3 regions of the Bradyrhizobium sp. Kon69 genome follow, and region 2 is predicted to be linked to each of the others. Evidence: riboswitches for the same ligand, from Rfam matches in the RefSeq annotation. Region 2 holds a riboswitch; each other region holds the start of a gene.

Region 1 (4,961 bases), on a different contig from region 2:
CGCCCTTCGCAGCTACGATGCTCACGCTCTCCCTGATAGGCATCGGTTGCGGCGATCCCGAGCAGCTCACGCGCGCCGCGATCACCGCCATCAACGCGGCCGATCTCGTCCTGATCCCGCGCAAGGGAACCGCAAAATCCGATCTCGCCGATCTCAGGCGGACGATCTGCGCCGATGTGCTCACCAGCGACACGACGCGCATTGCTGAGTTCGATCTGCCCGTCCGTGACGCCGCTGAAGCGGATTATCGCAAGGGCGTGGACGATTGGCACGATGCGGTGGCCGCTGCCTGGTCGCAGACGATCGCAGATCATCTTGAAGGCGAGGGCAAGGTCGCGCTGCTGATCTGGGGCGATCCCTCGCTTTATGATTCTTCACTGCGCATTGCGCGGCGGCTCGATCCCTCGCCAAGGATCGAGGTCGTTCCCGGCATCACCTCGATCCAGGCGCTGTGTGCGACGCATGCGCTGCCGCTCAACGACATCGGCGAGCCCTTCCTGGTCACGACGGGACGCCGCTTGCGCGATGGCGGCTGGCCGACAGGTGTCGATACCGTGGTGGTGATGCTCGACGGCGGCACGGCGTTCCAGTCGCTCGATCCGGAAGGCCTGCACATCTGGTGGGGGGCTTATCTCGGCATGCCCGATCAGATCGTGATGTCCGGCGCGCTGGCCGAGATCGGCCCGCGCATCGTCGCGGTGCGGCAAGAGGCGCGCGAACGACACGGCTGGATCATGGACAGTTACATCCTCAAGCGCAGGCCGTGAGGCAAGCGAGGCAGCATGCTCCCCGAATGGGTCACCCAAAAATGCCCCGACATCTCCGCAGTCCACCGCGAGGCGGCGGTGGCGCGGCAGGCGCAACTGACGAAACCGACCGGCGCGCTCGGCCGGCTCGAGCAGCTCGCGATCGAGCTTGCGGGCCTGCAAGCAAATGAGCAACCGCGCGCGGCGCGGGTGCCGATCACCATCTTCGCCGGCGATCACGGTATCGTCGCGCAGGGCGTCTCGGCCTATCCGCAGGAAGTGACCATCGCGATGCTGGCAAACTTCGCCTCCGGCGGTGCTGCGATCTCGGTGCTCGCGCGTGAGCTGGGCTCCAGCCTGGAGGTCGTCGATTCCGGCACGCTGGCGCAGGAGGAGATGGCTGGAATCGTGACCGACAAGCCGCGCAGCGGCACGCGCGATTTCAGCATCGAAGCTGCGCTCACCCCCGCAGAGCTGGCATTTGCGTTCGAAGCCGGCCGACGTGCGGTGACGCGCGCGCAGGCCGGGCAGCCCGATCTTCTGATCTTCGGCGAGATGGGAATCGGCAACACCACGACATCGGCGGCGATCGCGGCCGGCTTGCTCGGTGTGAGCGCTGAGGAGATCGCGGGCAGCGGGACCGGCGTTGACGCGGCCGGCCGTGTGCACAAGGCGCGGGTGATCGACGCTGCGATCGCACGCCATGGCATTGCGGGCGCTTCGCCCGAAAAGATCCTGTGCGCCGTCGGCGGTCTCGAGATTGCGGCCATCTGCGGTGCAATTATCGCGGCTGCACAGCGCCGCATCCCCGTGTTGATCGACGGCTTTATCGTGTCGGTGGCGGCGCTGGCGGCGGCGCGGCTCAACCCCTCGTGCCAGCCGTTCCTGCTGGCCTCGCATCAATCCGCCGAGCAGGGCCATCGGCTGGTGCTTCGCGCGCTGAATCTGCAGCCGCTGATCAGCCTCGATCTCAGGCTCGGCGAAGGATCGGGCGCGGCCATCGCGCTGCCGCTGGTGCGGTCGGCCTGTGCGCTCCACAATGGCATGGCGACCTTTGCGCAGGCCAATGTGCCTGATCGTCCGGCCTGATCAAATCATCGGCTGATTGACGCAGACGACGCGCCAGCCGGTCGCGAGCCGGTCGATCCGGGTCAGCGACAGCGGATCGATCACAAAGCGCAGGGCGGCTTGTGGGGTCAGATCGAGCGCGATGCACAGCGCCGCGCGGATCGTGCCGGAATGCACGACGAGCGTCGCGGCCCCGGCGCCGATCCTTGACAGACCCAGCCGGACGCGCGCGACCTGTTCCTCAAAGCTTTCGCCGCCCGGCGGCCGTCCGCGCGCAGGATCGCTCCAGAACCGTGCATAGGCCTCGCCACCGGTCGCGGCGAGCTCGTCGTGCCGACGGCCGGTCCAGTCGCCAAAGTTCTGCTCGCTGAACTCGTCCAGCTGCAGCGGCTCGAGCCCCAGCGCGCGGGCCGTCTCGACCGTGCGCCGCGACGGACTCGCATAGCTCGCCGCGTCCCGCGGCAGGCGCTGCCGTAACGCCTCCAGCTGCGCGCGAGCGCCGAGATCGGCCGGTGCGTCGGCGGCATGGATCGTCCCTTTGACGCCATCGACGGGCGCATGTCGTATCAGCCAAAGGAAGGTCTCGCCTTCCATGCTTATCTCCAAGGAAACTGCTCGTTGTGGCAATAACGCCGCAACTGGCACATTGACTCTGTCTGGATCGTAATCCTAGATGCTCGCGACGGTTTCCCCGAGAGGGGATGAAAAGGGAATGCGGTGCGGGGACATTGTCCCCAATGCCGTGGCTGCCCCCGCAACTGTAAGCGGCGAATCTTGCATCACATGCCACTGGGTATCTCGGTCCCGGGAAGGCGACGCAAGGTAATGACCCGCGAGCCAGGAGACCTGCCGTCAGCCGTGGTCACACGCGAAGATGTCGGTCGGGGAGTACAGACATTCGGCTTCATCGGAAGGCTGCAAGCCGGACGATGGGACCCTGGTTCGCGGTGACGTGCCACTGACGTCACTCCGAGGTCCAAGACCGTGTTTTCCCTTCGTATCGTACGACCACGCCGTTTCCTACTGGCATCCGCCGCTCTCACATCTTTCGTCGCCATCGACATGCCAGCGGCCTTGGCGCAGCAGGCCCGCGAGCCACTGCCGCCCGTCGAGGTGTCGGCGCCACAATCCCGCAGGCAGGCCAGGCCGGCCGGACGGGACACGCAGAGCTCACGCCGCGCAGCAGCGCGCCGGCCGGAGACTGCATCCGCAGTGCCCAAGCCCGTCGTGCCGACCACGGCGGCACAGACGCCGCTCAACACCAACGCCGTTGCCGAAAGCGCTTCGCGCCTCGGCCTGACCGTGCGCGAAACACCCGCCACCGTGGAGGTGATCTCGGCCGCAATCATGCGCGAGCAGGGCTATCGCACCGTGTCCGACGTCGCGCAGGGAGCGGTGGGTGTCACAGCGGGCGACAATCCGGCCGAGCCGTCGGCTTTCTCCATGCGCGGCTTCACCAACAGCCAGATCAACACGCTCTACAACGGCATCAAGATCGGTCCGCAGAACATGACTTCGCGGATCATGGACACGGCCAATCTGGAGGCTGTCGAATTCCTGAAGGGGCCGGCGTCACTGATGTCAGGCGAGGGCGCCGCCGGCGGCGCGATCAATTTCGTCACCAAGCAGCCGCACACCGGTCCGGTCCGGAACGAGGCGGACTTCTCCTGGGATTCGCTCAATTCGTTCCGGGCGCATTACGGCTCGGGCGGCAGCACCAATGTGCAGGGGCTGGACTACCGCTTCGACGTCAGCCGTTCCTCGCTCAACGGCTTTGCCGACGACACCAACACCAAGACGCTCGACGTGTCGGGCCAGCTCAACTACCGCATCTCCGACAGTCTCAAGGTCTGGGGCGCGATCGAGTATCGGGAAGACCGCTCGAAAGCCTATTGGGGTGCGCCGCTGGTGCCGATTGCCTTCAGCGGCTCGCATGCGACGACGGGGATCGTCTCCGGCACTTATTTCAACAAGACTGATCTCGGGGCCGTCACGATCGACGACCGCACCTTCAACACCAACTACAACGTCCTCGACAACAAGAACGTGGCGAAGGAGGTGTGGCTGCGCGGCGGTTTCGAGCTGAAGCTGGCGCCCGACCTGACGCTGAAGAGCCAGGCCTATGGTTATGGCGCAGAGCGCACGTGGCTCAACAACGAGGTCGAGGCGTTCAATTCCGGGACGAACATGGTCGACCGTGGGCGCTTCTATGTCGCGCACAGCCAACGCTTGGTCGGCAACATCACCGACTTGATCTGGGATGCGAATATCGCCGGCTTTGACAACCGCTTGGTCACGACGCTGTCGTCAAGCTACCTTGATTTCGTGAGGCCGGGCGCCGCAAATTTCCCCGATGATTCCGTCTCGCTGGTCAATCCCGATCGCGGCTATTACGGCCTGCTCACGACTAAGCAGCAGACCGCGCGGATCGATAACGAGGCGCTGTCGTTCGAGGACCGGTTGAAGTTGACACGGACCTTCGCGCTGGTCGGCGGCCTCCGCGTCGAGCATATCGGGCTCGACCGCAACTCGACCGACAAGACCGGGCTTGTGAACGCGGGTTTCCCGTTCTCGCAATCCTGGGTCCCGACGACGGGCCGTATCGGCTACACCTGGGAAGCCGTTCCGGGCCTGACCTTCTTCAGCCAATATGCGACCGGCGCCGACATCGCGGCCAACAACATCTTCCTGCTCAATCCGACCGATCCGCTCAACCTGACCACCGCGCGCACCTACGAGACCGGCGTCAAGCACCTGTTCTGGGACAATCGAGCGGAGTGGTCGTTCTCGGCCTATGACATCCTGCGCAAGAACGTCTATGCAGCGGCCGGCGGCATGCAGCTCAACCTGGCCGGGCGGCAGGAATCAAGGGGCGTGGAGCTCGCCGCGTCCGTGCGGCCGATCGAGCCTCTGCGTCTCTGGGGCAACATCGCTTATGTCGATGCGCGCTACGCCGACTACGATTTTGTCGGCGGCTCGTTCTCCGGCAACACGCCGCCGAACGTGCCGCGCGTCGTCGCCAATGCCGGCGCGTCGTACCGGTTCTTCACGCCATGGGCGGTCGAGCTCGGCATCACCGGCCGCCACGTCGGCGACCGCTACAACGCCGATGCCAACACCGTGACGCTGAAGGCCTACACCGTGGCC
Region 2 (4,961 bases):
CGCGAGAGCGATCTGTCGGCATGTCTCGCTCCGCGGGATGTCGTCACGGACAAACGACCAGTTCAGGATCGTCACCGGTCCGGTCAGCATAGCCTTGACGGGTTTTTTGGTCAGAGACTGCGCATGTCGCCACCATTTAACGGTCATGGGCTTCGGGCGGGAGACATCTCCAAACAGGATAGGAGGACGAACGCACCGCGAGCCATAAGACTGAACCCAGCCGTGCTTGGTGAATGCGAAACCCAACAGCTGCTCGCCAAAGTATTGAACCATGTCATTGCGCTCGAACTCACCGTGTACGAGCACGTCCAGGCCGATATCTTCCTGCCAATGCACGGTATGGGCTGTCTCCGCTTTCAGAAGCTGCTCGTACTGCGTGTCATTCAGCGCTCCCCGCGCATGAGCTGCACGCGCATTGCGGACGTCCGCCGTTTGCGGAAAGGATCCGATGGTTGTGGTTGGAAACATCGGCAATGCGAAGGCGACGCGCTGGACGTCGGCGCGCTGGGTGAACGCACTGCGACGGCGACGCATGCTATCGTCGATCGCGGCCATTCGTCCGGCGACGTTCGCACTGTGGATCTTCGGCGATGTTTCGCGGGTGACGGATGCATCCTCTGAGAGCGTGAGTTCATCGGTCACGTCGGCAGCATGGCCAGCCAGCGCTTTGCCCAATATCGAAAGTTCCTTGATCTTCTGCACTGAGAACGCCAACCACGTCTTCAGATTGGGATCGAGATCGATCTCTAGTTCAATGTCGGTCGGAACATGAAGCAGCGAGCAGGAGGGGGCAATCTGAACACGGTCCCTGCCCAGTTTTTTGACCATAGGAGCAAGTTGGTCGAGTAGCGCCGGCAGATTAGAGCGCCACACGTTGCGACCATCAACGACACCGAGCGAGACCACGAGATCTCTACCTGCTCTGGCGACAATCGCGTCCAACTGGTCAGGTGCACGAACCAGGTCGACATGAACCCCGGCAACGGGCAAGGCCAAGACTGTTTCAAGATTGTCGCCGACACCCCCGAAGTATGTGGCCACCATGATTTTAAGGGCCGGCACGGCCTTAGCGAAATGAGCATAGGCCCGGCGGACAGCGGCCCGAGATGCTTCGTCGACGTCCATCACTAGGCATGGCTCGTCGAGCTGAACCCATTCAGCGCCGCGCGAGGCTAGTTCGCGGAGAACATCGACATAGACGGGGAGGAGTCGATCAAGCAGCGACAGCGGATTGAATGCGGGATTTACGCTTTTGCCGAGCTTCAGGAAAGTGACTGGGCCCACTAGGACGGGCCGCGTCTGATAACCGAGGCTTCTTGCCTCCTCATATTCCTCGATCGGCTTCCGAGAGGCATACTTAAAGATCTGATCCTGGTGAAATTCCGGCACCATGTAGTGGTAGTTCGTATCGAACCACTTCGTCATCTCCTGTGCGGCTACGCCGGGCCCATGCTGAGCGTGACCACCGTCTTGAGCGCCACGCGCCATGGTGAAGTAGGTTTTAAGCGACACAGGACCTTCGTTCCAGCCGTAAACGTCGGGAATGGCGCCAACCATTAGGCTGGTATCGAGCACATGGTCGTAGAGCGAGAAGTCATTCGAAGGAATGACGGTCGCACCGCGGGATTTCTGCCGTGCCCAATTAGCGGCACGAAGTCCACTCCCCGCCTCGAGGAGCTCGGCTTCGCTGGATTTTCCCGCCCAGTAGCTCTCGAGTGCGAATTTGAGTTCGCGTCGTGGGCCGATGCGTGACGTCCCCAGTGTGGCAACGGGAAGCGAAAGGATTGACATAGCTTAGACCCCATGTTGGGGCAAAGGCCATGGCGGACGCAGACAGCGAACATCGCGTGAGCGACAACTGCTTGGCGCACACCGGGACGCCCCGCCCGTGGACGATATCTTGTCGAGGCAGGTCTCCTGGCTCACGGGTCGTCGCTGCTGTCCGGCCTTCCCGAAGCCGCATGGCTTCAGTGACTTCGTTGGACAGCGGCTCGCCGCTTACAGTTGCGGGGGCAGCGCCGGCATTGCACCGGCTTCCCTCTTAGCTCCGGATCAAACGAAATCCGGAGACCGCGACGGCTTGAAATTATGCGCACGAGGATCGATGCGTCAACCTACCGATTCTCGCTGCGACATTGCCCAAGCGATTACGAGCGCACTAGGCGGGTACGACGGTCTTGCTCGCGGCCTGGTGAACACGCCCTGATCCGTGGAGGCTCCGCTTGTGAAATGCATTCGCTCCCTGCTCGCGTAACGGTTGAGCTCCACCACCGGAACGAACCCGGGCCGCTTTCGGTATCTGTGTGATCGCGAGGAGGCGACCTTCCGTCAGCAGCTTTTCGAACCTGCGCGTCAGGAAGGTGCGATCATCCTCGGCCGGCATCCGTTTGGTCACAGCCCACGAGGCTCCCTAAAAATTTCGAAAGCCGGATTGCTCCAGGACCGCACGGATGATCAGGTCGGCTCCTTGGTGTTCGGCGGGCCCGCGACCAGGCACGAGGTCGACCGCTCCGTGAGGTTGGCCAAGATGATCTTCTCGGTGCACTAGGTGTTCACGTGCTGAGCGACTTTTGCGTCGGCTTCGATGCGTCGGTGGCCGCTCGACGCCGGTCTGCCTCGCCTCGACTCGCGGCGAGCGACGATAGGCCTTAACGCGGCCACTGAGCATCGAGGGCCTTGTCCTTGTTCGTGACAAATTCGACGGTGTCCTCCGACAGAGCCCTTTGAGGGGTTCCTCGGAGTCGCTCAGCGCCTTAAGCTCATAACGATGTTAATCGACCTCGATGCGCCCCATGCGGTCGTGGTCTCCTCAAGGTCCCACATCTACAACTTCGTTCGCGAAATCGAGCGATGAGGCCTTTTGGTCGCGGGCTGCCTATCCTGTCTTGGACGGGACACAGGTGTCAGGGACCGGACAGACCACCGCGCATTGCGGCGTGTCGCAATGGCCCTCGCACTCCGTACATTTTTTGGCATCGATAACGTAAATGTCGCGCTTCAGACTGATCGCCGCGTTGGGACACTCGAACTCACATGCGCCACAAACGGTGCATTGCGAAGCGACGATCTTGTAAGCCATGCCTTCCGACTCCTTAGGCGAGCGATGCCATGGGCGATCCCTTTCAAATGCCGTGCCAAACGCAGACGCGCTCAATGTTGGGCAATTTGCCCAATTCGGCTGTCCCGGGTCTGAGACCATGTTGCATCTGCGACAGCAACAGGTCGCTTCAATTTCAGGCTACGAGCCCTCGGGCCCTCTTGCGAGAGTCAGTCGCGACTTGACGCTGGAAGCGTCCGTCGGTTTGTTTGGCACGTCAGCGCGGGGGCAAGCGAGGCTGACGCTTCCTCAACCGGCGACGGCAAAAACCGCCAACGGACGCAGGTCTACGTTGGATCTCGGCAAACCTCCGGTCACACACCCCGACTGGAGGTTTGTGCAAGCCTCGCTCATGGCTGCAACGCTAGCTGCGCGGAGGACTCGCTGGAGGCTTGCCAAAACGGGCTTGTGGTATAACAAGCTTCGGAGGGAAATGAAGTGGCGGCGGGACGAGCGACACTGGCCTTGCAGACCGAATTGCACTCAGCCTCATGCCTGGTGCCGAGTAGGCATGGCGGTGCTCGTGAGCGTCGCTTGGCCGCACTCAGCCACTCGCAACTATTTTAGACCAGCTGGAGCAGGGTTGAAAGATGACTGTGCAAATTGCTTCAGTGGCATGGCTTTTCCGAACAGATGGCCCTGCGCAAGGTCGAAGCCGAGTTCGGCCACGGCAATTAGGTCAGCCTGGCTCTCCACACCTTCGGCGACGGTGCGCACATTGTACTCTTTGGCTAGATCGACGATATGGCGGCACACCGTTCGCTTGAGGGGCCCATTCGCGCAGCCGCCGACGAACTGACGATCCACTTTCAATTTCATGAACGGGAATTTTGTCCTCCCCATCAGCTGCGGCCAATTGGCACCGACATTGTCGATTGCAAGGCCAATGTTGTGAAAGCGAACCTCACGCGCAACCTCGACCAGGAGATCTAGGTTCTGGATCGCTTCCACGCTCTCGATTTCAATCGTCAAACCGCCGAAAGCGGCGTGCGACGGCATGCGCCGACAGAGATCGCGTACTGCCTGCGGGTCAATCAGGAATGCTGCCGGGAGATTGATGGAGAGATCGATCGAAGTTTGCTGCTCCAGAAGATACTGCCAATCCTTGATCGCGCGGTCGATCACGAACTGCGACAAGTTCCTAAAATGCGGATCGTGAGGTTCCGGGATGAAATAGGCCGGTGGAACAACGCCCCAGGTCGGGTGCCGCATTCGCACATGCGCCTCGGCGCCGCGGCGGCTAAGGGTACACGCGTCAAACTTCGGCTCATACCAGAGCTCAAGCCAGCCAGCGTGTAAGGCTTCTCCGACATGGACCGCGGGACGGGGCGCCGGCTCTCTTGGCAAGAGCATGCCGATCCGATCGCGCAACGTCTCGGCTGCAAACGGCGCCCTGAGCGGCGGCAGCATAGCAAGTCCATATTCACTGCCGACCTGCTGCACTGCCGCCATGATGATCGACTCGCGCGCTCCGAACGCCAGCACTCGGCCTGCAAATTCTTCGCGCACCAGTATCTCGAGCAATCGTCCAGGCTCGATGCGGTCCGAGCCAATGCCGAGCAGGATCAGATCAGGGAACTCCGTGCGGAGTACATGCGGCAACTCATCAGCAGTCCTGCATTCGCTGATAACAAATCCCATATCCTCCAGCACATCCCGTAGAAAGGCGCGCAGATGCCGCTTGCCGACGGCCAGGCATGCCCGCGGCCGCACCTTACGTTGCCCGAAGATTACAGGTTTCCGTCTGACCAGTTCGGCCTGCCCATGTTCCATCGCAACCACTCCCGTTCCGTGACGGTGCCTTAAACGAGGAGCGAAGGTCCAAACAAGCTGTGCTTCCCGATATCTTTCGATTGTTCGAGAT
Region 3 (4,961 bases), on a different contig from region 2:
TTGCATTGGCCCGGCTTGCGCGCATCGCTCAGGCCGAGCGCATCCTCGGCCGGCAGCTCGCCGGCGCGCGCGAACCAGGGCAGCACGCCGAAGCCGCGCCATGCGGTCTTTTCTTCGATGAGCTTATAGCCGTCGTCGAATAGCGTGGGATCGCCGCGGAACTTGTTGATGACAAATCCCTGGATCATCGCGGCATCATCCGGGTCGATCACCGTCTTGATGCCGACGAGTTGCGCGATGACCCCGCCGCGGTCGATGTCGCCGACCAGCACGACCGGCACGTCGGCCTTGCGCGCAAAACCCATATTGGCGATGTCGGCCTTGCGCAGGTTCACCTCGGCCGGGCTGCCTGCGCCCTCCACCAGCACGAGATCGGCGCGCGCCTTCAGCCGCTCGAAGCTCTCCAGCACGGCGCCCATCAACGACGGCTTCATCGCCGCATATTCACGCGCACGCGCGGTCGCGATGCGTTTTCCCTGCACGATCACCTGCGCGCCGACATCGGTCTCGGGCTTGAGCAGCACCGGGTTCATGTCGGTGTGCGGCTCGACGCCGGCGGCGAGCGCCTGGAGCGCCTGGGCGCGGCCGATCTCGCCGCCGTCGACGGTGACGGCGGCATTGTTCGACATGTTCTGCGGCTTGAACGGGAGCACGCGCAGGCCGCGTCGCACAAAGGCGCGCGCGAGGCCGGCGACGATGAGCGATTTGCCCACGTCCGAGCCGGCCCCCTGGATCATCAATGCGCGCGCCATCGCGAGTTTCTTAGAACTCGACGCCGGCTTGCGCCTTGATGCCTGAGCGGAAGGGATGCTTGACCAGCGTCATCTCGGTGACGAGATCGGCGATCTCGATCAGCTCGTCCTTGGCGTTGCGGCCGGTGAGCACGACATGCGTCATCGGCGGCTTCTGCGTCGTGAGGAAATCGACAACTTCGGCGATGTCGAGATAGTCGTAGCGCAGCGCGATGTTGATCTCGTCGAGCACGACCATGCGGAGATTCTGGTCGAGGATCAGCTCCTTGGCCTTCTCCCAGCCGGCGCGGGCGGCCGCGATGTCGCGGGCGCGGTCCTGCGTCTCCCAGGTAAAGCCTTCGCCCATGGCGTGGAATTGGCAGAGGTCGCCGAAATGGCCGGTGAGCATGCGGCGCTCGCCGGTATCCCAGGCGCCCTTGATGAACTGCACGACCGCGCATGGGAAGCCATGGGCGACGCAGCGGACGATCATGCCGAAGGCCGAGGAGGACTTGCCCTTGCCGGCGCCGGTGTGGACGATGATGAGGCCCTTTTCGCCGCTCTTGGTCGCCATGATCTTGTCGCGGGCGACCTTCTTCTTCGCCATTTTCGAGGCGTGACGGGCGTCGGTTTCGTCGGCCGTCTGGGTATCCGGTTCTGACGTCATCGGACGGGGTCCTTCGGCTTGACAAGAGGCGGTCGGGGGCAAATGGTGGCCCGACGTTGGTTCCTGTCCTACGACAGGCGAAGAGGGAATGCGATAGGGTCCGAATCGGCAAGATTTGGTTCCAAAATGCAGCCGCCCCCGCGACCGTGACCGGAGAGATGCCCGAAGCCACTGATCCCCATGGGATCGGGAAGGCGGGGATCGAAGGGGAAACCCTGCTCCGGAAGCCGGGAGACCTGCCAACGCGGACGATTTTGGACCGGCGGACGGGGTGTTCCGCGACGGGGAAACGGGCCTTCGCAAGAACGGTTCGTGGGCCTCTTCGCTTCCCGCTGTTTATTCTGGATGAAGCGATGACCGTCACACTTCATGTCTGCATCACCTGCCGCGCCGGCGAGACGCTTGGCGAGGGCGAGACGACGCCCGGCAAGCGCCTGCATGGCGCGATCCTCGAGGTCGGCGTGCCCGACGGCGTCAGCGTGGTTCCCGTCGAATGCCTGTCTGCATGCAACCAGGGTTGCTCGGTCGCGCTCAGCGCTCCCGGCCGCTGGTCCTATGTCTATGGTCGCCTCTCGGATGTGAATGCGAGCGATGTGGTCGCGGGTGCGGCGGCCTATGCAGCCGCGCCCGACGGCCTCGTGCCCTGGCGCAGCCGCCCGGAGATCTTCCGCAAGCAATCGCTTGCCCGCATTCCCCCCATTCTTCCCTTGGCCGTCGTGCCGGAGGCCGCCGAATGAATTCGCTCGCAAAAGTCCCGGTCACGGTTGTCACGGGCTTTCTCGGCTCCGGCAAGACCACACTGATCCAGCATCTGCTTGCCAACGCCAACGGCAAGAAGCTGGCGGTGCTCGTCAACGAGTTCGGCAGCGAAGGCGTCGATGGCGAGATTCTGAAATCCTGCGCCGATGCGAATTGCCCGGAAGAGAACATCATCGAGCTCGCCAATGGCTGCATCTGCTGCACTGTCGCCGACGATTTCATTCCGACCATGGAGAAGCTGCTGTCGCGGCCGGTGCGGCCCGATCATATCCTGATCGAGACCTCGGGCCTGGCTCTGCCCAAACCGCTGCTGAAGGCGTTCGACTGGCCGGAGATCCGTTCGCGCATTACGGTCGATGGCGTGATCGCGCTCGCCGACGCCGAAGCTGTTGCTGCTGGCCGTTTCGCGCCCGACCCAATTGCCGTCGAAGCGCAGCGCGCGGCGGACGGCAATCTCGACCATGAGACGCCACTGTCGGAAGTGTTCGAGGACCAGATCGCCTGCGCCGACATCGTGCTGCTGACCAAGGCGGATCTTGCGGGTGCGGCAGGGCTCGAGACAGCCAAGGCGGCGATCACCGCCGAGATGTCGCGCCGCGTGCCGATGCTGGCGATCACCGACGGTGCGATCGACGCGCGCGTCATCCTCGGTCTCGGTGCTGCCGCCGAGAACGATCTCGCCGCGCGTCCCTCGCATCACGACGGCGAGGAGGATCATGAGCACGACGATTTTGCGTCCGTCGTGATAGATCTTCCCGAGGTCACCGATATCGACGCGCTGGTCGCATCCGTTCAGCGGCTGGCGCGCGAGCAGAATGTGCTGCGCGTCAAGGGTTACATCGCGGTGGAGGGCAAGCCGATGCGTCTCTTGCTGCAAGCGGTCGGCGAGCGCGTGCGCCACCAGTTCGACAAGCCCTGGGGCGCGGGTGCGAGGCGGTCAAAGCTCGTGGTGATCGGCGAGCACGGAAACATTGATGAAGCCGCGATCAAGGCGGGACTCGGTATCTGATGCACGTCGTCTTCCGCGAGAGCCGCGGTCTCGAGGAGACCGCGATACCAAGGGACATCGGCCAGGACCCGGCCGATCTCGTGGTGCTCTCGTATTCGGATTCCGATCTTGCCGCATTCGCGGCCGGTTGGCGCCGTGGCCGCGACAGCCTGCCCTCGTTACGGCTCGTCAATCTCGCCGAACTCCGTCATCCGCTCTCGGTCGACACCTATATCGAGCGCACGCTGGCGCAGGCGCGCGGCATCCTCGTGCGTCTGATCGGGGGTGAGTCCTATTGGTCGTATGGGCTCGCGGCCCTGCAGCAACTGGCGAAGGAGCGCGGCATCGTGCTGGCCGTGCTGCCGGCCGACGGTCGCGACGACACGCGGCTGGACGCGTATTCGACCCTGCCGGTCTCGACATTGCGACGGCTCAAGGTGCTCTGCGACACCGGCGGCCCCGTCGCATCGCAAGCCGCGATCGCGCAGCTTGCGCTGGCTTCGGGCCTCTATGCGGGTCCTGTTATCGGCTCGATGACCGTGCCCGAGATGGGCTTTTACGATCCGGCGCGCGGTGTCATCGCCGCGCCCGCGTCGAGTGAGGGCAGGCCGCGCGCGCTCGTGGCCTTCTATCGCTCCTATCTCACCGCCGCGGACACCGGCCCGGTCGATGCCCTGATCGGCGCATTGCGCGAGAAGGGGTTCGACGCGCATGGTGTGTTCGTCACCTCGCTGAAAGCCGCGGGGGTTGCGGATTGGTTGCGCGAGTATCTGGCGCAAAATCCTCCGGCCGCGATCGTCAATGCGACGGCATTCTCGGCGATGGGCGACGACGGCACGACGCCGTTCGATGCCGCATCCTGCCCGGTGTTCCAGGTCGCGCTCTCCACGGCACGGCGCGAGGATTGGGCGAGTTCGCTCCGGGGGCTGTCGCCCGGCGACCTCGCGATGCATGTGGTGCTGCCCGAGGTCGACGGCCGGCTGTTTGCGGGCGTGGTCAGCTTCAAATCGGCCGCGATGCGCGATCCCGATTTGCAATTTTCGCATCTGGCACACAGGCCCGACGAGGAGCGCGTGAAGGCCGTCGCTGCGCGCGTTGCGGCCTGGCATCGCCTTGCGGAGAAGCCGGCCGCCGACAAGCGCGTGGCACTCGTACTCTCGAACTATCCGGGCCGTCCGCATCAGATTGCCCATGCGGTGGGTCTCGATGCGCTGGCGTCGGTGGAGGCTTTGGTGTCCGACCTCGCTGAGGTCGGCTTCGATGTCGATCGGGTCCATGAACTGGGCGAGACGCTGCTGAAGCGGACCTTGAGCTGGAGCGTTGCCGATTACCGCGCTGCGCTCGCGCGCATTCCACAATCCTTGCAGGATGATCTCGCGCAAGTCTGGGGCGAGCCGGAGACCGATCCGGGTTGTCGCGATGGCGCGTTCCATTTCGCTGCGGTTCAATGCGGCCGGTCGATCATCGCGGTTCAGCCGGAGCGTGGCGATGCGACGACGCGCGATGCCGACTATCACGATCTCGCCCGCACGCCGCGCCACGCCTATGTCGCGTTCTATCTCTGGCTGCGAGGGCAGGGCTGTGATGCCGTCGTGCACATGGGCGCGCACGGCACGCTGGAATGGCTGCCGGGAAAATCCGTGGCGCTGTCGCAGGCGTGCTGGCCGGAAGCCCTGATCGGTGATCTGCCCGTCATCTATCCCTTCATCGTCAACGATCCCGGCGAGGCCGCGCAGGCCAAGCGGCGCCTGGGTGCCGTCACGATCGGCCATCTGCCGCCGCAGCTCGCAGCATCAGCGGTGCCGGACGGGCTGCG

Evidence for each region. A riboswitch is a leader RNA that binds a small molecule or an ion and turns the genes downstream of it on or off. The one in region 2 is predicted to bind cobalamin.
Region 1: it holds a riboswitch for cobalamin, as region 2 does, so the genes downstream of both, AC0L3U_RS18990 (TonB-dependent receptor) here and metE (5-methyltetrahydropteroyltriglutamate--homocysteine S-methyltransferase) in region 2, are expected to answer to the same signal.
Region 3: it holds a riboswitch for cobalamin, as region 2 does, so the genes downstream of both, AC0L3U_RS18905 (DUF1636 family protein) here and metE (5-methyltetrahydropteroyltriglutamate--homocysteine S-methyltransferase) in region 2, are expected to answer to the same signal.

Annotation. Positions count from the first base shown of each region.
Region 1 covers NZ_JBVVOS010000013.1:146,740-151,700, forward strand. Annotated here, with positions in the region: gene cobF (precorrin-6A synthase (deacetylating)) at 18-767, shown strand; gene cobT (nicotinate-nucleotide--dimethylbenzimidazole phosphoribosyltransferase) at 783-1,835, shown strand; gene AC0L3U_RS18985 (histidine phosphatase family protein) at 1,836-2,408, opposite strand; cobalamin riboswitch at 2,481-2,682, shown strand; gene AC0L3U_RS18990 (TonB-dependent receptor) at 2,799-4,961, shown strand, end outside.
Region 2 covers NZ_JBVVOS010000009.1:179,951-184,911, reverse strand. Annotated here, with positions in the region: gene metE (5-methyltetrahydropteroyltriglutamate--homocysteine S-methyltransferase) at 1-1,791, opposite strand, end outside; cobalamin riboswitch at 1,891-2,090, opposite strand; gene AC0L3U_RS14520 (4Fe-4S binding protein) at 2,876-3,079, opposite strand; gene AC0L3U_RS14515 (EAL domain-containing response regulator) at 3,656-4,870, opposite strand.
Region 3 covers NZ_JBVVOS010000013.1:130,980-135,940, forward strand. Annotated here, with positions in the region: gene AC0L3U_RS18895 (cobyric acid synthase) at 1-752, opposite strand, end outside; gene cobO (cob(I)yrinic acid a,c-diamide adenosyltransferase) at 763-1,398, opposite strand; cobalamin riboswitch at 1,439-1,656, shown strand; gene AC0L3U_RS18905 (DUF1636 family protein) at 1,752-2,135, shown strand; gene cobW (cobalamin biosynthesis protein CobW) at 2,132-3,166, shown strand; gene cobN (cobaltochelatase subunit CobN) at 3,166-4,961, shown strand, end outside.